One region of the Paenibacillus sp. FSL R7-0345 genome, then DNA from elsewhere that is predicted to be linked to it. Evidence: riboswitches for the same ligand, from Rfam matches in the RefSeq annotation. Region 1 holds a riboswitch; each other region holds the start of a gene.
The links. A riboswitch is a leader RNA that binds a small molecule or an ion and turns the genes downstream of it on or off. The one in region 1 is predicted to bind cyclic di-GMP.
Positions count from the first base shown of each region.

Region 1 (7,248 bases):
GTATTTATCGTATAACTTGCTGACCTCGCTCCCCCCATTTGGTAAAGGGTAAGCGATCCCGGATAGCCCCCCATTCGCCGCTGTGTATAAAGGATTCCCCGCCAAATCAGTTAAAACAACAAGCTGATCTGAATTAAACTCCATGACATTTACAAATGACATCAATGTATCTGCTTTGACCAAAGAAACAATGATCGTGCCTGAGAAATTATATCCTTTATAAAAAAACATCTGGTCATTGATCCATACGTTAAACCATTTATCATGAAGGGCGTACTCCCGCTGTGCCAGAACGGTTCGGATCATATCCGATACGGCTACCTTTTCCAGGGTTGACACTCTGCTGCTACTGCTTAATATTAGGCTGTCGAACGGTTTGTTATACACGGCCAGGGTATCGGTTATTGTGCTTAAACTGATTCGTTCCGTCAAAATGTCCGACAATTTCACCGCCGCAAAGTATCTTTTAGATTCGCTGCCACTGTTCAATTCGGAAAAGGCATTTACGTTTAATGCTGCATCATTCAGATCCTTCAGCGCATTATTTAAGGAATAATTGATATCGCGATTATAAGTCTTCATTTCGTTCATAGCTGAATTGACCGTATTTGTCCTTATAACGCGTAAGGAGAAAAGATTACTGGTAATGATGACTGAAAAAAGAACAATCATCACCACAGACGTTCCCGCAGTAATTTTAAATACTAGAGAATTTCTATACACAATCGTGTTCACCTCATATTAATCCTTGTATTTCGACACGAAACTAACTATAGTTTACATTTGCTTAATAGTAAATCAAGTACTGCATCCTGATTCACAATATCATACTGGGCCTACCAGAAAAAAGCCATCACCCAGAATACTGGCTAATGACTTTTTCACTTACTCCATATGGAGCTCCCTTATAAGAAATTCCTTACCTCTTCACATTGTACTGGCTTGCTTATTAAATATCCCTGGACATCATCACACTCCAATTCACGCAGCAAGTTCAATTGATCCTCCGTTTCGACGCCTTCCGCGACCACTTTTAAACCGATGCTATGTGCGATGAAAATGATAGCTTTCACAATGGACACATCATTTGATTGGCTCTGAATGTTACGAACGAAGGACTGATCAATTTTAAGGAAATCGATTGGGTAGTTCACAAGATAATTCAATGAAGAATACCCTGTTCCAAAATCATCAATGGAGATCTTAACGCCTAACTTTCTTATCTCCTGTAAAGTGGAGAGTACCTGTTCTTCATTGTTCATACTTATATTTTCAGTAATCTCCAGCTCCAAGTATCGTGGATCAAGCTGGGTCTCATTCAAGATGCCAGAGATGTTCCGAACCAGATCCTTATCCTTGAATTGCCTTACGGATAGATTAACGGAGACACAGACTGGCTTGTAGCCCTCATTCTGCCAAGCTTTATTTTGCGAACAGGCTGTCCGTAACACCCATTCTCCAATGGGGCTAATCAGACCGCTTTCTTCGGCAATCGGTATAAATTCCGCGGGGCTAATCATACCCTGAACGGGATGGCGCCATCGAATCAGAGCCTCTAGTCCGATAATTTGGCCTGTCTTCAATTCCATCCGGGGCTGATAGAATAGTTCAAACTCATGATTATCTAAAGCTTTATGAAGCATAGTCTCCAAGCTCATTTGGTTTGATAATGACGTATTAAGCTTCCCCTCATAGAAACTGTAACCATTACGCCCTGTCTTTTTAACCATGTACATCGCTTGATCTGCATTCTTAATAAGTTCCATCTCACTGTCTCCATCCCTTGGAAAGAGGCTGATACCGATACTTGGTGTGGTATAGACCTCATGATCACTTAGCGAAATGGGTATCTTAAATGCCGCAAGAACAGCTTGGGCGATTTGTTCCGATTGTTCGCGGGTCATGTTGGGAAGTAAGGCGATGAATTCATCTCCACCCATTCTTGAGAGGATCGCATCCTGACCAAGACATTCTTGAACCCTCACAACTACCAGCTTTAATAACTGATCGCCACTTGTATGACCGAACGTATCATTTACCATCTTAAATCGATCTAGATCGATGAATAGAACTGCGGCTGTGTGACCATAGTCGCCGGCTTCCTCCAAGTAAGCTTGTAATCGTTGATTAAAGTAGACTCTATTGGGTAAACCGGTCAAGCTGTCGTAATAGGCGAGGAGTTGAATCTCAGCAAACATGCTTTGAAGTCTCGCGGCCGTATCCCTGCTGTTAGATATAAGCGTATTAATTTCTTGTATAAAGCTTCCTTTCCAGTTCACGATCTGGTTCTTGGCTATTTTCTCAGGTAAATTGGTGGTTGTGTAGGTCAAAAGCTTAATCGGTCGAACAATGATTCCACTGATTACATTAGAAATAAAAATAAATATCAATCCACAGGCCAATAAAATACTGAATATTTTTATGTAGTAGCTATATAAGCGGTCGCGATAGGGGGCAATCGGTGTCTCGACAATAATACTCCAATCACCCATTTGCGGAATTGTCATGATCTTGAAATAGGAGGATTCTCCCCATCTTCTCATTGGATTTCTGACAGCATCCGGGAACCAATAATACAAACCATCAATTATTTCACTTACTTCGCCCCCTTCTGCCCAGTTATACAGGTTCATAACGGCTAGTTCATCACGAGTACTCGCAATAACCTTGTCATGCCTATCTACGATTGTGATATTCATTAGTCTATTATTCGCCAGCTTTTTTAACTCTGTTGTAACATAGTTAAGATTTAGAGCGCCTACGGCCACCCCTGTAAATTCGCCGCTAATCATAATAGGGGAGCCTACAACCACAATGGGCTCGTTAACGCCGCCTCTTCCAAGAAACACATCGGAAACAACGGATTGGTGTTTTTCTTTCATATATTCAAAGTAAGGCCGATCCGAGAAGCTTAAGCCAATCGTTGACTCTCCTTTGTCATTCAGTAATGGAGAGAACAGCTTTGTAACTCCGTTACGATCAGCAATGTATGATGTAATAAAATCGGGATATGACGCCAGTAGATAAGCCACATGGCGCTGCAAGGAATCCATCTTTTCCATCCTATTCTCAGCCGCCGCCATCGATAAAGTATTCACTGCGGCAACATGAACTTTTCCCCACTCTGTGAGATCATCGCAGATGATAGCCGAATCTCGTTCAGTCTCTGACTTTATTTTTTCATTCATGTTGTGATACTGTTCATGGCCGATCATCACCGTCACCAGAAGCAAAGTTATAAAGGTAAGTGTGACAAATATGTTGAAAAGCACATCATGAAGAGAGCTCGACATTTTGCGTTTTTGGAATGACGGCCATTTAATAAGAGGCAGATAAGTAAAGATTAAACTGGAAATTAATACATTTAAAATACCATTTACGGCATCCTTAAGCACAACCAGCAGGGAAGCGGTAAAATTCATATCCAGGGCATAACGATAGAATACCCATATGAGGGGCATCCCTAAAATCATCCAATATAGGCTATCAATAAGAACAATCCTTTTCCCTCTGTAGAAGACGCCGACAAATAAAGTTTCCAGCACAAAAACAAACATAGCGTAAGGATGATTCCAAAGAAACAACGTGTAACCATTTACAATAGCCGATGCCACTAGAGCCCATTTAAGACCATATATCCGCAATATCAAAAAGGTGAATATACTGCCGAAGATAAAATTGACCCCCAGCAATAGGGATAGGTTGAGCATATTACCTAGTAGTCCAAAAACAATCAGAGCTATGATAAATACAATCGACTTATTAGATTTACTCACTGTTCCCCCACCTTATGAATCAGGCCCATTGCAACAAAAAACCTCTCCCGAAAAGGAGAGGTTTCCTTGCCTTCGGTAACTGGCTGGCATAACATATCTGAATTGGAAATGTGATAGCCCCTGTAGTTTTGCGACCCCGTTTTTCAACGAGTGTGCCCTATTATTATTGAGATTATCTGAAAGACAATACATTATTCGACATTAATCTACAAGCTGACACTAATTATAGTTTATACTACTGGGTGTTACAACCATTTTCTGCATTTCTGAATGGCACCGTTCATATCAACTTATAGCAGGTAGGAGTGCTCAGACTGCAACGATCTCTTCATTGGTCAACATCGAAGGGCGGATGATGGGTATGGAAGGCGAAAACACACGCCGAAGGGGGAGCATATTTATTACGGGTTACGTGGAGGCCAAAGCCACCGGTCTCCGTATAGCCTCAGTGAAACTCATTGTATCTGTTAACAGCATGTCCCGGAAACCGCGTCATTATAGGATTTTTAACCGCCACGTATAATCCAAAACAGCCGCAAAAACGAAAAAGACACCTTTAAAGGTGTCTTTCACTTTACTCCATATGGAGCCGAGGGGAGTCGAACCCCTGTCCGAAGATAACGGCACATAAGTTTCTACGAGTGTAGTCACGGATTTGATGTCACCCTAGAAGCTCCCCATCTGAATTGACTTGGCAAAGAAGTATAAGGTGAGGCATAATTAGTAATTACTTTCTCAAAGCATTGATCTCTTGCTCTGTTAATCCAGTCGCCTTAGCAATCGTTGTTATGTCCAGATTCATGGCAAGCATATTTTTAGCCACTTTTTTTATACCTGCTAGTTCTGCACTTCCCAGCATAGAAGCCTCATCATGCAAATACTTCTGTCTGGCCTCATACAATCGTCTAGCCTCTGAATCCTGACTCAAATATTGCAAGGTGTCCATTGCCTTCTCCAATCCTGGCTCATTCATCTTCAGCACCTCCCATTGTGATGTATCGGCACCTTTCAGAAACAACAGCCAATTGATCAATCCGCCTTCAGACGGAACTCTATGTTCATCCAGCTTCGGCAACTCCAAGAAATGAACCTCGATGTCATCAATCAAGGATATCCCTGTTCGGTCTTCCCGCAAATGAAATACGTTATGATATTGTTCATTCTTTAATAACGTATAGTTTAAAATGTTGATCGTTACGCATTTCTTCAACTCTGGATACTTGTCTCCCTCACTCAGTTGACTCGCATACCGTTTGCTCCAATAAAAAAGCGTTCGTTTCTCTATATCATACTTATTGAAAAGCTGCATCTCTATATCAATCAGTTTGCCTTCAGAGGTCTTGGCGTAAACATCTAAGATGGACTGTTTGTCGTGGGGATCGTCTTTATCCGTATAAGGATTCATCAGGATGATCTCGGTCAGCGGCGGCTCGCCAGCTTCTGTGAAAATACGGTTAAGGAACGCCAGCAGCACATCCTTATTGTTCTCGCTGCCAAATATCCGTTTGAACACAAAGTCAACACGTGGGTCCAGTAAATCCATCGGCATCAGCTCCATTCTTTAATATTTATTATAACATTTTTCATTTTGAATGGGCTTCGAGGGAGAATACCTAAAACGAAAAAAGACACCCCTAAAGGTGTCTTTCTAAATACTCCATATGGAGCCGAGGGGAGTCGAACCCCTGTCCGAAGATAACGGCACATAAGTTTCTACGAGTGTAGTCACGGATTTGATGTCACCCTAGAAGCCCCCCGTAACCGGGTCCTCTTCGGGTCAGCCTGATTATCTTCTTCTGCTGACCCCAGGCGGAGACCAGACAGCGTATCCCACTACTTGTTAGCCCCTATCCCTGTCACATGGGCGATGCAGGGTAGAAGCACGCACACAGGTTATTAAGCTGCGAAAGCGTAGTTGTTTTGTTGTTTGCCGTTTAATAGGCTTTAGCGTTGATAAAGCGGACGCGTCCCCACTACTCGCTGCTCATGCTCGAACTACCCCCGTCGAATCCAAGAACGGCCCCTCATTAAAAAGGGCGCTTCGGATCAAGCGGATCTTCTAAGCAAGAGAGATCCAATCTGCAGCCTCAAACCTGAGGACTGCCACGAAGCAAAAATCTTACTTACACAGTATAGCACATTTATCAACACTTTAACACGTGGGTTAAAGGAATTGAAGGAGCAATCTGGAATTCTGTCTTCCGGTAACACCCGTCACCAGTTTATCTGGCAACTTTCTGCTTCTCACGCAGTGCACGCTGGATATCACGCTGAGCATCCTTCTTAGCGGCAGTGTCGCGTTTGTCGTATTGCTTCTTACCTTTACCGAGGCCGATCAGCAGCTTGGCATAACCGTTGCGCACATAGATCTTCAGCGGCACTATCGAGTAGCCGTCCTGCTTGGATAAGCCCAGCAGCTTATGGATCTGCACCTTATGCATCAGCAGCTTGCGCGTACGCGTCGGATCATCGGGATTGGAACGGTTACCCTGCTCAAACGGGCTGATGTGCATGTTGTGGATATGAATCTCACCGTTACGGATGGTAGCGAACGCATCACCAATGTTAGCGCGGCCATTACGCAGCGACTTGATCTCTGTACCGGTCAGCACCATACCCGCTTCAAAAGTGTCCTCAATAAAGTAATCATGGGAAGCTTTTTTGTTCTGGGCGAGCACTTTCCCGTCTGCTTTTTTACCCATGAAAGTCACTCCTTGAATCGTATTCCCCGTCAAAACGGAGTTAAGTGTCAGATCTATATTGTATCAAAATGAATCCGGTGAACGCAAGGAAGTACGTTTCCACTGCCAGTTAGTAACGGACTTAACATCGGTTAGTCATTTTGACAACTGTATGTCAGGGAAGCGGGTGAAATGACATGTCTTAGGATGATACTGTCCCCGTTCCACGGTCATTTCCGTATCATTGTACTCGATAAGAGGACATTTCCCCATAAGGTTATTACCCATAGTGTCAGCGAGATAGATCCTAAGCGCTATAAAGTTGTGTATCCCCCAAAAAAACATATGACAGAGCGATCATTGATCTGTGTAATCGACTGGGATTAACCGCAACATGAATACTAGGGCTCGCTTGAAGCATATAACGGACTCAGGAGGCGTTATTTAGCGATTTTCCTGCAGTTTGTTATTCTAACGGACACAGATGACGTTATTTATGCTGAAACGCTGCAATTTTCACACTTTAGTAACACATAAGGTCACTGGAGTCCGCGACAAGCTGCAGGAGGGTAATAAGCAGCGAATAACGGCATCTGAGTCCGTTAGAATCGTTGTGTTGAACTAGCAGCCCCCAGAGCAACAGCCTGGATGCAAGAAAAGCGCCCCAAGCAGCATATACGCTGCTTGAGGCGCCCCTCAGTCTCAGTCTACTCCTGAGACTTCTTCTTCTTTTTCTTGCGGCGCACGGCGTTCTCCGTGTTGCCGCCCCCCGGGCCGCCCGGCGTGACAGC
Region 1 is NZ_CP152002.1:187,254-194,501, reverse strand. It holds gene NST84_RS00950 (histidine kinase) at 1-735, opposite strand, end outside; gene NST84_RS00945 (EAL domain-containing protein) at 906-3,776, opposite strand; cyclic di-GMP riboswitch class I at 3,848-3,943, opposite strand; gene NST84_RS00940 (Rpn family recombination-promoting nuclease/putative transposase) at 4,504-5,319, opposite strand; RNA gene ssrA (transfer-messenger RNA) at 5,436-5,800, opposite strand; gene smpB (SsrA-binding protein SmpB) at 5,999-6,478, opposite strand; gene rnr (ribonuclease R) at 7,165-7,248, opposite strand, start outside.

Region 2 (7,248 bases), 2.6 Mb from region 1:
TGCTGTAGAACGGACTATGGGCTGGGAGAAGCATGAGGCACGGCATTAGCACAGGATATCATACTTGGAACCTTATAATTTAGAATTACAGACAAAAGCAACCTGCGGACAAGGTTTTCCTTGCCTGCAGGTTGCTTTTTGATTAAGCCGACATTTGCAGATGCAGCTATCCCGGAAAGGAAGGGACGATCTGCATGTTCTCCAGTCCCGCTCTGCGGCCAAGACGGGATAGCTGCATCTTAAGCAGCGGGTTATTCTCAAGCGCCAAAGTCACCTGCTGAAAGCCGTCCGACTTGTACATTTTGAAGCAGCTCTCCAGCAGAGGCACAACATCCGGAGCGGTGACATTCAGCTTGCGGCAGTCAATCTGCAGGGAATACTCAGAAGCTGTAATCGGATTGACTGTCTGCTGATAGGCCTGCATTGTTTTGAGGCCATCCTCGTTGGAGAAGGTACCTTCCAGTTGTATATGAACAATCTTACTCACGGAATCTGTTTTCAGAACAAACCTGCCCATTCCTTCCAGCCCCCAAAACGAAAGATATACAATCAGACTGCCGGTTCTTTAATTACTTGATTTCTTCCAGAGTAGCAAGCAATACATTAAAAGCCGAGATTATCCGCGGAGCGCCGATTGCCGGTACCAGGTGCAGCAGAATGCCCTTAATCTGGTCGACCGTCATGCCGACACGCAGTGCCATTACATAATGAACACCCAGCTGTTCATATTGGCCCATCGTAATCAGGGCCGAGATGACAGCAATTTCCTTCCAGTCGGCACCGATTGTGGTCCGCTGAAAAATATCGCCATAGGCATTGCCCATAATATATTCAGCCAGCTCCGGAAAATGCTCTTTGATCGGCGCCAGCTGTTTATTGCCATAATCCCCGGACAGATTGGTAAAATGCTTAAGTCCGCTGTTCACTGAACTTTCCACTTAAAAAACCCCCTGAATGATGTTAATTAAAGATTCAATACACGGTGCGCTGTCGGAGGCATCTCGTCACGGTCAGTGAGCAGCTCGATTACGGCTACTTTGTTCAAGGCTACCGCATCTTCAATAGCTGCCGCGAATTGTTCCGCCGTTTCACACTTGAAGCCTACAGCTCCAAGGGATTCACCGAATTTCGCTGCATCCATCGGAACCTCGAAGAGGGTGCCGTCGATTCTGCCGGTTGTCTTCTCCATGCCTTTAAGGGCCATATCAAGCTGCATGTTGTTGACCACGATGAAAATAACCGGAAGGTCCTTGCACACAGCGGTGTTAATTTCAGCACCAAGCATCATGAAGCAGCCATCACCGGTAATGCAGAAGACAGTTTCGTCAGGGGCGGCAGCCTTGGCCCCGATTGACATGCCGATGGAGTTGCCCATGCAGGCAAAGTAGGCATCAAAGATAAAGCTTCCCGGCTTCTTGACGTTGTACCATTTCACAGCATGGAAGCCGTGGCTGCCGTCATCTACAAATACCGAGCTGTTATAAGGAATCTGATCGCTTAAAGTGCTCAGGACTGAAGCGATGGAGAGCTTAGGCAGCTCTGGCAGCTCGTCCCGGTAATTAGCTTCTACTGTTATTTCATGTCTGACAACCGTATCTCTGTCGATCTTCTCCAGGTAATAGCTCAGATTGTCACGCAAGTCCCCGCTGACCGATATGGTCTGCGATTGAAGAATCTTGCCGACAAAGGTAGGGTCGGAATCGAACTGGATCAGCTTGGCCGGATGATTCTCTGCTTTGAGGTTGCAGATCGTCATATCACTCAGACGGGAACCAAGCACAATATACAGATCACTGTTGTTCAGCAGGTCATCCCCGTGCTTGCAGCCGCCTACACCTACCGGACCGTGATACAGCGGGTGATCCCAGGCGATGGCGCCTTTTCCTCCAGGACTGGTGACGACAGGAATGTTGAAGGTTTCAGCCAGTTGTACCAGCTCCTGGTGGGTACCGGAGCGGTTTATACCTTTACCCGCAATGATCAGCGGACGCGAAGATTCGTTGATTGCTGCAATTACGCGTTCAAAATTACCGATGCTGACCAGCTTCTCGTGTTCAGGAATAACAATCCGGCATTCTTCGAGCATTTCTGTCTGGACATCAAATGGAATGCACAGATGCACCGGACCGCGTTTGCCGCTAAGGGCAATAGAAATGGCATGATTAAAAATAGTGCTGAAATGATCACCGCGCTCTACCAGCTTGCTGAAGAGCGTAGCGGGTCTGAACATATCCGCCAGATCAGCGAGATATGAAGAGGAATCCTGGCACTGCGGAATTCCCAGCTCTTTAATCGACTGGTGTCCAGTAATGAAGAGGACAGGAAGATTATTGGCTTTGGCATGTGCTGCTGCGGTGAGCAGGTTAGTGCCTCCGGGACCTGATGTACCGAAGGCAACTCCGAGTCCTCCGGTTTTGAGTGCATAGCCGGCGGCTTCGAAGCCGGAGCTGGACTCATGTCTGCTCGGAATAAATTCGATGCCGTAATCAACCATCTTAAGAGCTATAGGACAAATAGATTTGCCGATAATACCAAAGGAATGTGTAACGCCGAGGCTGCGAAGCGCCTCTGCCATATAATCTGCGACTGTTTTCAAATGCTCCACCCTATCCGTTGTGTATTTTTCTAGCGATTCTAGCGACTCTAGCGACAGACAATAGAATACCTGTGCTCAAATGAGCACAGGCCAGTTGCACATATAACCTTAAGGGACGTAATGATTCTAACGTCCCGGCTGCAACCTGGCTATCCTGGTCCCAGAAACTGAGACTGTAGATCCATGGCTTTGCGTCATTTCCTTTCGGAGAATTTTGCTGATATTTGATTTGGGTCTATGGATAATATTTATTGGTTAAATTTACTTTTACAATATATTTATAGCTCTATCATTGTCAATACAATAATGCGGAAATATACGAAATTTGACGAATTGCAGTACGATTTGGTGAATCCTGGAGCCTAAATATAAACAAGCTGCCGCTCATTTTGAGCGGCAGCTTTAGGGCTTGGGAACCAGCTTAGAATTTGAAAATATGGATAGTTTTCTGCAGCTGGAACACTGCCTGGGTCATTTTATCGGTTTCATCGGCTACAGACTGCAGGGCGTTGATCTGTTCGTTCATTGCCGCGGATACTTCCTCGGTGCCGGCTGCTGTCTGCTGGGTAATCGCGGATATATTCTCGATGGCGCCGGATATTTTGAGTGCGCTCTCCAGCATCAGGTCACTTTCCTGCGAGAAGGAGGAGATCTGCTCCGTTATGTATTGGACGCTTTGTACAATCTGCGAGAAGATGTGGGCAGTCTCTACGATCAGCTCATTTTGCACCTGTACAACTTCTTCATTGATGGCGATATTCTCCACAGCCTGCTTGATATCGGATTCGATGCTGCGGATCAGGCTGAATACTTCTTTGGTGGATGCTGTCGATTCCTCGGCCAGCTTGCGCACCTCCTGGGCGACCACGGCAAAGCCGCGGCCGTGCTCACCGGCGCGTGCTGCCTCAATCGAAGCATTCAAGGACAGCAGATTGGTCTGTTCTGCGATTTCATTGATGGTTTTGGCAATCATGGAAATGCCGCGGGCATTCTGCGAGAGGGCCTCAACCGTATCCGCGACCTTGTTCGTAGCTTCGATATTTTTGCGCATGCCTTCAGCCTGGGTATCTACCGACAGCCGTCCTTGTTCAACCAGTTCGAGCGTATGTATAGAGCGCTTATTCATTTCTTTGGTGGAATGCGTATAGTTGGCTACTTTGGTCTCAATGTCCTTGATCGATTCCGTCATGTCGGCGATATCTGCCGAAATTTCGTTGGCACCGACAGCCAGTTCATTGGAGGAGGAGGCAACCTGGGCCATTACGATTTTGAGGCTGTGGTTCTTGTCTTCAATCCCTCTGCTGGCATCCATAACATGGCGGGTGATCTGTGAGGCTTCGGTCAAAATTTTCTTGAGCTTGTCGATCATAATGTTGAAGGAGCGGCTTACTTCACCCATTGACCCGCTTTCATCCGCGCGGCTTGTAAAATCGCCTTTGGCAATAGTGTGGGTAACATTGGAGAACTCGTCAAAAGAAGATGTAAGCGTTCTCTCGACAAAACGTGCCAGAGGATAAGTAAGTCCGGCAAGTGCTGCAATAAGAATAATGCCGAGAATGATTTTGCCCATGATTACCAATGTAATCAAAACCGGAACAGCGAACAAAGCGGCGACAAGATAACAGCCGGCTACAATTCTCTGCTTTAATGGAAGCTTGGTCATCCAATCCATAATAAAGTTCCCCCTAAAAAAATGGTGTGTATTGGTATAGTATAGGTGATATGCGGGGGAACAGTCTACTGTAAAAACTGACATAAAACTTCAAAATTCCATTTCCCCGGATGGATAGTTTTGCGTAACCTTTTCATATAAAACACAGGTCTCCCGCAAAGCGGTTATCAGCCTGTCGAGCAGTTCCCGGGGTTCAGCCACCATAGCTGTCTGCCCCAAAGACAAGATTATTTTGCAGGCAGATTCCAGGGTGTTGAACTCTGCCTGAACCTCTACCCAGTCTGCTCTGGAGGACTGCTGCACTGTAAGGATGGTAACGTAACGCTCCCGCTGAAGATCGTTCAGGCCGGAGCTGCTAAGCAGCAGGGTAACAGGATAACGGGGCAGGGCTGCCTTGAAAGAAGCGGTGGACTCCTCCCAGTAGTGTGCCAGGTCAAATCCTGCCGGCCGGATAAAAGCTTCGCCGGTCATGCGGGCCTCTGTTATGCGCGAGACCCTGTAGGTCCGCATCTCTCCCCCGCATTGGGCAGCAACATACCAGACACCGCGTTTGGCTACCAGACCAAGCGGCGCAATCAGCCGCTCCTTATGCTCACCATTGTTGCTGTAGACCATAGCGACCTTTTGGTCTGTCCATAACGCTTCCTGCAGCAGGGCAAGGTGAGGGTAGGCTTCGCCGGAAGGGTGCCAGCCTGCACCGTCGATATGAATGCGCTGAGTAAGCAGCTGCAGCGGGGAATCCTGCGGCCTCACTGCCGCCGCCGCTTCCAGCTTGCGGACAGCAGCAGAAAAGTCCTCCTGTATCCCCAGTGCCTCTATAACGGCAGTGTCCGCAGTCAGGAGCAGTGAACCGATCTCCCGGGGCTTCATGCCGGTTAAAGTCGTTCTGTAGCCTTCAGGAAGCAACCAGCCGCCGTCACGGCCTCTTTCAGCTAAGACCGGTATTCCTGAGGCACTAAGCGCCTCCATGTCACGCATAACGGTTCTTTCGGAAACCTCAAGCAGTCCGGCCAGCTCGCGGGAGCTGAGCTTGCCGCGGGCCTGCAGAAGAAGCACGATGGATAATAAACGGTCTGCCCTCATTATTGTTCCTTTCTCCTCTCCGAATGCTGTCCTGAAGCGGACAGTTTATTTCATTGTATCCTTTATATATGACAATTGGTGACATATATAAAGGTTATAATGATGAAAGACAGCAGGGAAGCGCAAACTAGGCATGATAACCGAGAGGAGCGGGATGAAGGATGACAGCACTGCAAGGAAAAGTGGCACTGGTTACTGGCGGAAGCAGAGGGGCAGGACGGGGAATCGCCATCGAGCTGGCCCGGGCGGGCGCGTTTGTTTATATCACCGGCAGAAGCACGGGAATTCAGCAGGCCAGCCAGCTTAATGGGACATTAGATACGGTTCACAAAGAGATTCTGGAGAGCGGCGGTGAGGCGGCCATTATCCGCTGCGACCATACCAACGATCAGGAAACGGAGCAAGCAATCCGCCAGATTGCTGAAGAAAAAGGCAGGCTGGACATCCTGGTCAACAATGTCTGGGGCGGCAATCAGCTTCCGATCAGCAACGAGCCGTTCTGGGAGCAGCCGCCGGCGCACTGGGACAATATGTTTGATGCCGGGGTCAGAGCACAGCTGATGACGAACTATTATGCGGTTCCGCTGATGCGCAGGACTAAGGAGAGCGGCGGGCTGATTATCCATACCACCTTTTGGGACAGAGATAATTATACCGGTAATTTGTATTATGACCTGGCCAAAAATGCACTGATCCGCATGGCTTACGGTTTGTCTATCGAGCTTGCAGCTGACGGCATTACGGTCGTGCCGCTGTCGCCGGGCTGGATGCGGACTGAGCTGGTGCTGGAGGCCTTCGGGACGGATGAGGAGCACTGGCAGCAGGTAGAGGAACTGAAGAACACTGAATCGACGTCTTATGTCGGCCGCGCTGCTGTGGCGCTGGCCGCAGATGCTGACAAGCTGGCGCTCTCGGGAATAACCCAGCAGGTGGGAGCGTTGGCTGAGAAGTACGGCTTCACGGATTCGGACGGGCGCAGAATTCCTGTCTTTCAGTTGACAGAATAAAGGGGAAAGACCGGGTTAGTAAAAATGCCCGTCCGGAACAGTGCTGACAGGAGCACGTTCCGGACGGGCATTATTTTATAGATATAAGCCGTTTCTTCTACAGCAGAATAACTTCTTCAGCGGTGTTGATTTGCGGAAGTCCGGCCAGCTTCACCAGCACATCCTGCGGTACCGCTTTATCTACGGTCAGCAGCATGATCGCGGCACCGCCGACAATTTTACGGCCTACCTGCATGGATGCGATGTTGACGTCATTTTCGCCGAGCAGGGTTCCGACGAGACCGATGATCCCCGGCTTATCGTTGTGGGAGATCAGAATCTGATGACCTTCAGGCGCAATATCAACCGGGAAGTTGTTTACCTTGACAATGCGTTCACCGTAGCCCTGCAGCAGCGTGCCGGCTACCAGGCGTACTTCGTCCGGATCGGCTTTCAGTGTAACGGTAATCAGGTTCGTGAAGCCTTTGGTCTTAGGCGACTTGGTCACGACAACGTTCACGTCACGGGTTTTGGCCAGGTGCATCGAATTGACGATATTGACATCGCCGGCGAAGTGACGGGACAGCACGCCTTTGACAATATAACGGGTCAGCGGCTGGGTATCCACATCGGAGAGGTCACCGGCATACTCGACGTTGATTTCGCTGATTGCGCCGTGGGTAAGCTGTGTTGCGAAGCTTCCCAGCTTCTCACCGAGCGTAAAGTACGGCTGAAGCTTGTTCATTACGCTCGGAGCAACCGGCGGAATGTTGACGGCATTGATGAACGGCTCGTTGCGCAGGATATGCAGAACCTGCTCCGATACGTCGATCGCCACGTTTTCCTGGGCCTCAACAGTCGAAGCGCCGAGATGCGGCGTTACAATGATTTTTGGATGCGACAGGAACGGG
Region 2 is NZ_CP152002.1:4,541,598-4,548,845, reverse strand. It holds gene glpK (glycerol kinase GlpK) at 1-49, shown strand, start outside; gene NST84_RS19655 (hypothetical protein) at 167-487, opposite strand; gene NST84_RS19650 (carboxymuconolactone decarboxylase family protein) at 570-938, opposite strand; gene NST84_RS19645 (thiamine pyrophosphate-binding protein) at 965-2,605, opposite strand; cyclic di-GMP riboswitch class I at 2,733-2,825, opposite strand; gene NST84_RS19640 (methyl-accepting chemotaxis protein) at 3,018-4,268, opposite strand; gene NST84_RS19635 (YafY family protein) at 4,359-5,351, opposite strand; gene NST84_RS19630 (SDR family NAD(P)-dependent oxidoreductase) at 5,513-6,358, shown strand; gene serA (phosphoglycerate dehydrogenase) at 6,456-7,248, opposite strand, start outside.
Region 2: linked by a shared signal. The riboswitch ahead of NST84_RS19645 (thiamine pyrophosphate-binding protein) and the one ahead of NST84_RS00945 (EAL domain-containing protein) in region 1 are both predicted to bind cyclic di-GMP.

Region 3 (7,248 bases), 940 kb from region 1:
CGTTGCCGGTGCGGTTTAAGGTTAGGCTATACGCATATACGCTTGCAAGCTTTTAAATCTAGTGTCTTTTGCATAGTGCAAAACTATGACATAACTATAGCCCTTGAATTTTAGCTCTTAATCTTTGGCTCTAAATTTTTAGCTGCCGCCAACCAAGCTGCAATTCCGGATCTTTAGCAGGGAGCTTTCCCTGCGTGAACAGCAAACAAGCTGCTTCTGGAATACTTGGCCAGGCAAGCAAAAGTTCTTAACAATTAAACTGTTATGGAATGGAGCGGAGAGGAATTTTGGAGCTGTAGGAGCGAATGCGTCCGCCTTTGTCTTCGGATTTCTACCGCGGCCAGCGGTTCAAATCAGGGAATCCGAAGACAACAGCGGCCGGAAGCCCAAACATTCCTTGGAGTGACTCTAATAAAAGTGCAATCTCTAAGAATCTTGCGCAGCAATAAAGAATTCCAGAGGAGCATCCTAGCGTTCATCAGCATACAGCTCCCAATAACAACCCGAAATTTTCGCGTCACACATACCAAGGAGGGGTTCCCCATGAAACTAGTACTTCTATCAGGCGGTTCAGGTAAACGGCTCTGGCCATTATCCAATGACTCACGTTCCAAGCAATTTCTGAAGGTACTGGAAAGCCCGGCGGGTGAACCGGAATCGATGGTACAGCGGGTCTGGAGACAGCTGGAGGAAGCGGGGATGACGGGCTCATCCTACCTCGCTACAGGCCGCAGCCAAGTAGAGTCCATCCAGAGCCAGCTCGGCAGCCATGTGCCGATTATCGTGGAGCCGGAACGCCGCGATACCTTCCCGGCCATTGCACTGACAGCGGCTTACCTGTATTCCATCGCCGGCGTATCTCCGGCGGAGACAGTGGCTATCCTGCCGGTCGATCCTTATGTGGAGGCTTCCTTCTTCGATACGGTAGTCCGGCTGGAGCAGACGATGGAGGAGAGCGGCGCAAATCTGGCGCTGATGGGCGTAGTGCCTGAGCATGCGTCAGAGAAATACGGATATATCATTCCGACCAGTGATGCGGCGGGGGCAAGCGGCTACCTTCAGGTGAGCCATTTCCAGGAAAAGCCTGACCGTGTGCAGGCAGAAGGCCTGATCAGCAAAGGCGCCCTTTGGAACTGCGGCGTATTCGCTTTCCGCCTCGGTTATCTGCTGGATATTCTGCAGAGCAAAGGATTGCCGCTTAATTACGAGGAGCTGCAGAAGCAATACAAACTGATGGCTTCCATCAGCTTTGATTACGAAGTGGTGGAAAAAGAAGAAAAAATCGTCGTTCAGCCGTATGCCGGCTTCTGGAAGGATCTGGGCACCTGGAATACGCTGACCGAGGAGATGAGCAGCAACCTGGTCGGCAAGGGCGTGGTTACCTCCGATTCCGAACGGACCTGCCTGATCAATGAGCTGGACATTCCGATTACAGTCATCGGGGCCAAGGACCTGATCATCGCGGCCAGCCCTGACGGAATCCTGGTTACGCATAAGGCGGAAAGCCCGCGAATCAAGGAAGTGCTGAAATCGCATGAACAAAGACCGATGTACGAGGAACGCCGCTGGGGTCACTATAAAGTTATCGACTATGTGAAATATGATGAGGGCAATGAAGTACTGACGAAGCGGATTTTTATCGAGCAGGGAAAAAATATCAGCTACCAGCTACATCACAAACGCAGTGAAATCTGGACTTTTGTGAGCGGGGAAGCAAGTATTGTCATCAATGAAAAGATGCATAAAGTGAAGGCTGGCGATGTCGTACGCATCCCGGAAGGAACAAAGCATGCGATCCTGGCGCTGACCGATGTGGAGTTTATCGAGGTGCAGAGCGGGTCTGAGCTGGTGGAAGAGGACAACATCCGGATTACGCTGGACTGGGAAGATATTGAATTACACCAGTTTATTTCATAGGCCTAATTTATCTATTTAACCAAGTTCCACAAGGCTGAAACAGGTATTTAGAACCATTTATTAATAAATCTTCATTTTTGCTATAAACCTACAACTTCATAGAGTCGATACTTACGGTAAGAAGGATAACTCCTTCAAAAACGACAAAGGCAAACCTACTCGAAAGATAGGGACGCAAAGCTATAGGGCCTCTACCAAGTGGCAGCCTGGCTACCGAAAGGAAGATAAAAGTTGAAAGCTTACCGTAAGTCTCGTCTGTTGTCCGCCGTGTTGTCTGTGGCCGTATTTTTGTCTGCTGTGCCAATGGGCTTAGGACTTGCCCCGTCATCTGCGCATGCTGCTTCTGTGACCGGAGCACCAGTAAACCCTAACGCTTCAGCGGAAGCAGTCAAGCTGTTGAACAACCTGTACTCTATTTCCGGTAACGGGATTATTTCAGGTCAGCATGACTATTTTGAAAGTCCTGATGAAATCAGTAACAAGCTGAAGGCGACAAGCGGGCAATACGCAGCGCTTCACGGTTATGAGCTTGGAGCGATTGGCGGACAGACAGAGAGTGGAGTAGCTGCGCAGCGTAAAAACATCGTCTGGAGCGCGACCAACTGGTATAAGGCTGGCGGAATCGTAGCCATGACTTTTCACCAGAACCTGCCCGGCACCAAATATGACTGGGGAAATGTACAGAAGAATATCAGCCAGGCTGAATTCAACAAATACGTAACACCCGGAACCACAGAGTACAACGCTCTGATTGCCGATCTTGATAAAGTGGCCGTTTCGCTCAAAAGTTTGCGGGATGCTGGAGTTCCTATTCTCTGGAGACCTTACCATGAAATGAACGGCGGCTGGTTCTGGTGGGGCAAGAAAAATAATTTTGCCGCGCTGTGGAATATCATGTATGACCGTTTTGTTAACGTTCATCAATTAAACAATTTGCTGTGGGTGTGGAATCCGAATGCTCCCAACTCCAATTCCGATCCTTATGAACTGACTTACCCGGGTGCGGATAAAGTGGATGTGCTCGCAGCAGATATATATAATAACGACTTTTTGAACAAATATTATGACAGCCTGCTCAGCCTTGCCGCCGGTAAACCGATTGGTATCGGTGAAAATGGTGAAATGCCAAGTATTGCAAAGCTGAAGCTTTCCCAGCAGAAGTACGTCTTTATGATGAACTGGGGAAAAATGCTGTATGAAAACAACAGTACAGATACCATCAAAACCTTTATGAATGACAGCTACACCCTGACACGTGACACGTATAAAACATGGGTAGCACCGAAAGCTACACCAACAGCCACACCAACACCAACAGTAAAGCCGACAGCAACACCGACAGCTACGCCAACACCGACAGTGAAGCCAACAGCAACACCGGTACCAACAGCGGCACCAGTGGCAGCAGCCCCGGTACCAGCACCTGAATTGCAGGAGCCGGTGGTTAACGGACTTAAAGGCGAGTATTTCAAAAACATGACACTGACCGGTACTCCGGTGCTTGTGCGCAATGACGAACAGCTTAACTTCAGCTGGCGGCAGACAGCCCCGGCCCCGGTGCTTCCGGTTGACGGATTTTCGATCCGGTGGACCGGCCAGATCAAGCCGGCCTACAGCGAAACGTATCAGTTCGTTACCAACTCGGATGACGGTATCCGCGTCTGGGTTAACGGCACAGCAGTCATCGACAGCTGGATGAAGCAGAGCGGTACTGAGCGCACCGGCAGCATTGCCCTGCAGGCCGGACAATTGTACGACATTAAAGTTGAATATTATGAAAATGCAGGCGATGCAAGTGTCCGTATGATGTGGCAGAGCCCAAGCCAGCCGAAGGTAGTTGTTCCGGCAAGCGCATTGTTTGTAAAGAATCCGGCCAGTCAGGCAGCAGCAGCACCGGCAGCAACGGCTACACCAGTACCAACTGCGGCACCAACGGCTACACCAGTACCGACTGCAGCACCAACCGTAGCACCAACGGCTACACCAGTACCGACTGCAGCACCAACCGTAGCACCAACGGCTACACCAGCACCGACTGCAGCGCCAACCGCTTCGCCGGCACAGGCTGCCAAGCCGGGGCTGGCAGCAGATTCGGCATCACAGGAATCTGTAATGAATGGCCTAACCGGTGAGTATTTTAAAAATATGACACTATCCGGTACTCCGGTGCTTGTGCGCAATGACGAACAGCTTAACTTCAGCTGGCGGCAGACAGCTCCAGACCCGGTGCTTCCGGTTGACGGATTTTCGATCCGCTGGACCGGCCAGATCAAGCCGGCCTACAGCGAAATGTACCAGTTCGTTACCAATTCGGATGACGGTATCCGCGTCTGGGTTAACGGCACAGCAGTCATCGACAGCTGGGTGAAGCAAAGCGGTACCGAGCGTACCGGCAGCATTGCCCTGCAGGCGGGACAATTGTATGACATTAAAGTTGAATATTATGAGAATGCGGGCGATGCAAGTGTCCGTATGATGTGGCAGAGCCCAAGCCAGCCGAAGGCAGTTGTTCCGGCAAGTGCATTATTTGCAAAGAATGCTGCTGACAATGCAGCAGTAACAGTAACGCCGTCGCCAACAGCAACACCGACTCCGGTGCCAACACCAGTACCAACACCGGCGCCTACACCAGTGCCGACACCAGTACCAACACCGGCGCCTACACCAGTGCCGACACCGGTACCAACAGCAGCACCGGCAGTAAACGGACTGCAGGCGGAGTATTTTAACAATATGCAGCTGAGCGGAGCTCCTGCTCTGGTGCGTACTGATGCTGTGCTGGATTTCAACTGGCGTCAGGGTTCGCCGGATGCGGCAATCGGCATTGATTTTTTCTCCGTACGCTGGAGCGGAAAAATTAAACCGCTGTTTAGTGAAACCTACAATATATATACCACTTCAGATGACGGCATCCGCGTCTGGGTCGATGGCACACTGATCATCGACAGCTGGGTGAAGCAGAGCGGAACCGAACGCGTAGGAAGTATCAGCCTGCAGGCCGGGCAATTATATGATATCAAAGTGGAATATTACGAAAACCAGGGCGATGCAAAAGCCAAGCTGATGTGGGAAAGCCCAAGCCAATCCAAATCGGCTGTACCTGCCAGCAGTTTATTCTTGCCCTCCGCTTCCTGATCATGCAATAAAGCGTGTTCTGCTAAATCCGCCGCCGTCACTGATGCTGGTTGAGCTGTTACAATACTAAATCCTCAAAGTCCACTTAAGGGCCCTGCTTACCGGCAGGGCTACTAAGCTATAGTCCTCATTTTGGTCGCAAGAAAAAATCCCCTCCCGGGAAAGACATCTTGAGCACCTGTGCGGCTATGCGGCTGGAGAAAGGAGATAACATTGAACACTTACCGCAAGTACCGGCTATATACGACAGTCCTGCCCATTATATTTGTCCTTTCTTTGCTGCCCTGGTCCGAGGTGCGCAGTCTTCCTGTAACCCAGACACCTGTAGGCCCGGCGGCAGAAATTACCCCGATTAATCCGGACGCTTCCCCGGAGGCGGAAGATTTACTAAGTTATCTGACAAACCTGAGCGGTACCGGACTGATATCAGGGCAGCATGATTATCTGGAGAGCCCTGATGAATTTAACAAAAAGCTGAAAACACTCAGCGGGCAATCTGCTGTGCTGCATGGCTATGAGCTTGGAGCGATTGGAAATCAGCCGAAATCTCTTATAGCGCAGCAGCGCCAGTGGGTTGTGGACAGTGCGATCAGCTGGCATAATGGCGGAGGCATTGTAGCGATGACCTTCCACCAGAACCTGCCGGGAACCTCGGACGAATGGAAAAATGTGCATATGGGTCTAAGCCAGGAGAAATTTGATGCTTATGTTACCCCGGGCACTGCACAATATAACAAGCTGATTGCCGATATTGATGAGATTGCCGGGTATTTGGGGCAGCTGCAGGAAGCCGGAGTTCCGGTACTGTGGCGGCCTTACCATGAAATGAACGGAGGCTGGTTCTGGTGGGGGCAGAAGGATAACTTCGTCAAGCTCTGGGACATTATGTATAACCGCCTGACCGTGAAACATGGACTGGATAATTTGCTGTGGGTCTGGAATCCGAATGCGCCTAATGAGTCGTCTGATGCCTATGATCCTTATTTTCCGGGCATTGACAAGGTGGATATTCTGGCAGCAGATATTTACAACAATGATTTCAAGCAATCCTATTATGATAAGCTGCTGAAGCTGGCGGAAGGGAAGCCAATTGGAATCGGCGAAAGCGGAGAGCTTCCAGACCCTGTAACATTGTCTCAAACCCAAAGTAAATGGGTATATACGATGACATGGGGGAAAATGCTGACGGAGAACAATAATGCTCAGAAAATAACCAGTTTTATGAACAATAAATACATTGTTTCCAGGGATGACTATATCGTTAACCTGGCCAGCAAGGTAAATAAGACAGCAGGTGTGCAGACCAAGGGATTGAGAGCACAATATTTCAATAATATTGAGCTGTCCGGCGGGGCAGATCTGATCCGCAATGACAGTAAAATCGACTTCAACTGGCATCAGGATTCGCCGGCCGTCGGTATCGGGAAGGATCTTTTTTCCGTCCGCTGGACCGGAACCATCAAGCCTTTGTACAGCGAAAGATATACCTTTATATCCTCTTCAGATGACGGAGTACGCGTCTGGATCGGCGGCCGGCTGATTATTGACAGCTGGAAGAAGCAGAGCGGCGACAGCCGGGAGGGAAGTATTCTGCTGAAAGCCGGAACCCCATATGACATCAAGGTCGAGTACTATGAGGATCACGGGAATGCAAGTATCGGTTTGCAGTGGAAGAGCGCCAGCCAGAAGCAGGGGGTTATTCCCCAGAGCGCATTGACCCCTCCTAAGTAATCTACCCCCGGAAGAAAGCGAGGACAAGGGAATGAGGACCAGAAATAAGAAGAAAAAAACAATTAAACCTCTCCATCTACTGCTCAAATTCGCAGCATTAGCTATCTTGTTTCTAGTGTCCGTTTCTGTCTTCGGAGAGGACGGCACGAAGCAGGGCGAGGTAGAGGTGGACATGACCAGGCTGTCATCAGCAAGTGATGCAGATCAGGCATTGCCTGACGGGACTGTGCTATGGCAGCTGGGTAAGCAGGACGGGTCGGCAGCAGAGTTCGCGGCTGCAGGTTCAGCAGGTGCCAAAGCTGCTGCCTATACTGTTTCTTCCAGCTCTGCTAAAACGCCTTCCAATCTTCAGAGCATTCCTTCGGGGCTGAGAGGGGATACCAATCCTGAGCTGAGTATCACCTATAATCTGAATAAGATCCCGGAGAACGGGGTCTTATTTCGCGTAAGCATCATTGATGCCTA
Region 3 is NZ_CP152002.1:1,126,676-1,133,923, forward strand. It holds gene NST84_RS04730 (UDP-glucose/GDP-mannose dehydrogenase family protein) at 1-19, shown strand, start outside; gene NST84_RS04735 (sugar phosphate nucleotidyltransferase) at 544-1,917, shown strand; cyclic di-GMP riboswitch class I at 2,056-2,135, shown strand; gene NST84_RS04740 (PA14 domain-containing protein) at 2,149-5,052, shown strand; gene NST84_RS04745 (glycosyl hydrolase) at 5,266-6,783, shown strand; gene NST84_RS04750 (discoidin domain-containing protein) at 6,956-7,248, shown strand, end outside.
Region 3: linked by a shared signal. The riboswitch ahead of NST84_RS04740 (PA14 domain-containing protein) and the one ahead of NST84_RS00945 (EAL domain-containing protein) in region 1 are both predicted to bind cyclic di-GMP.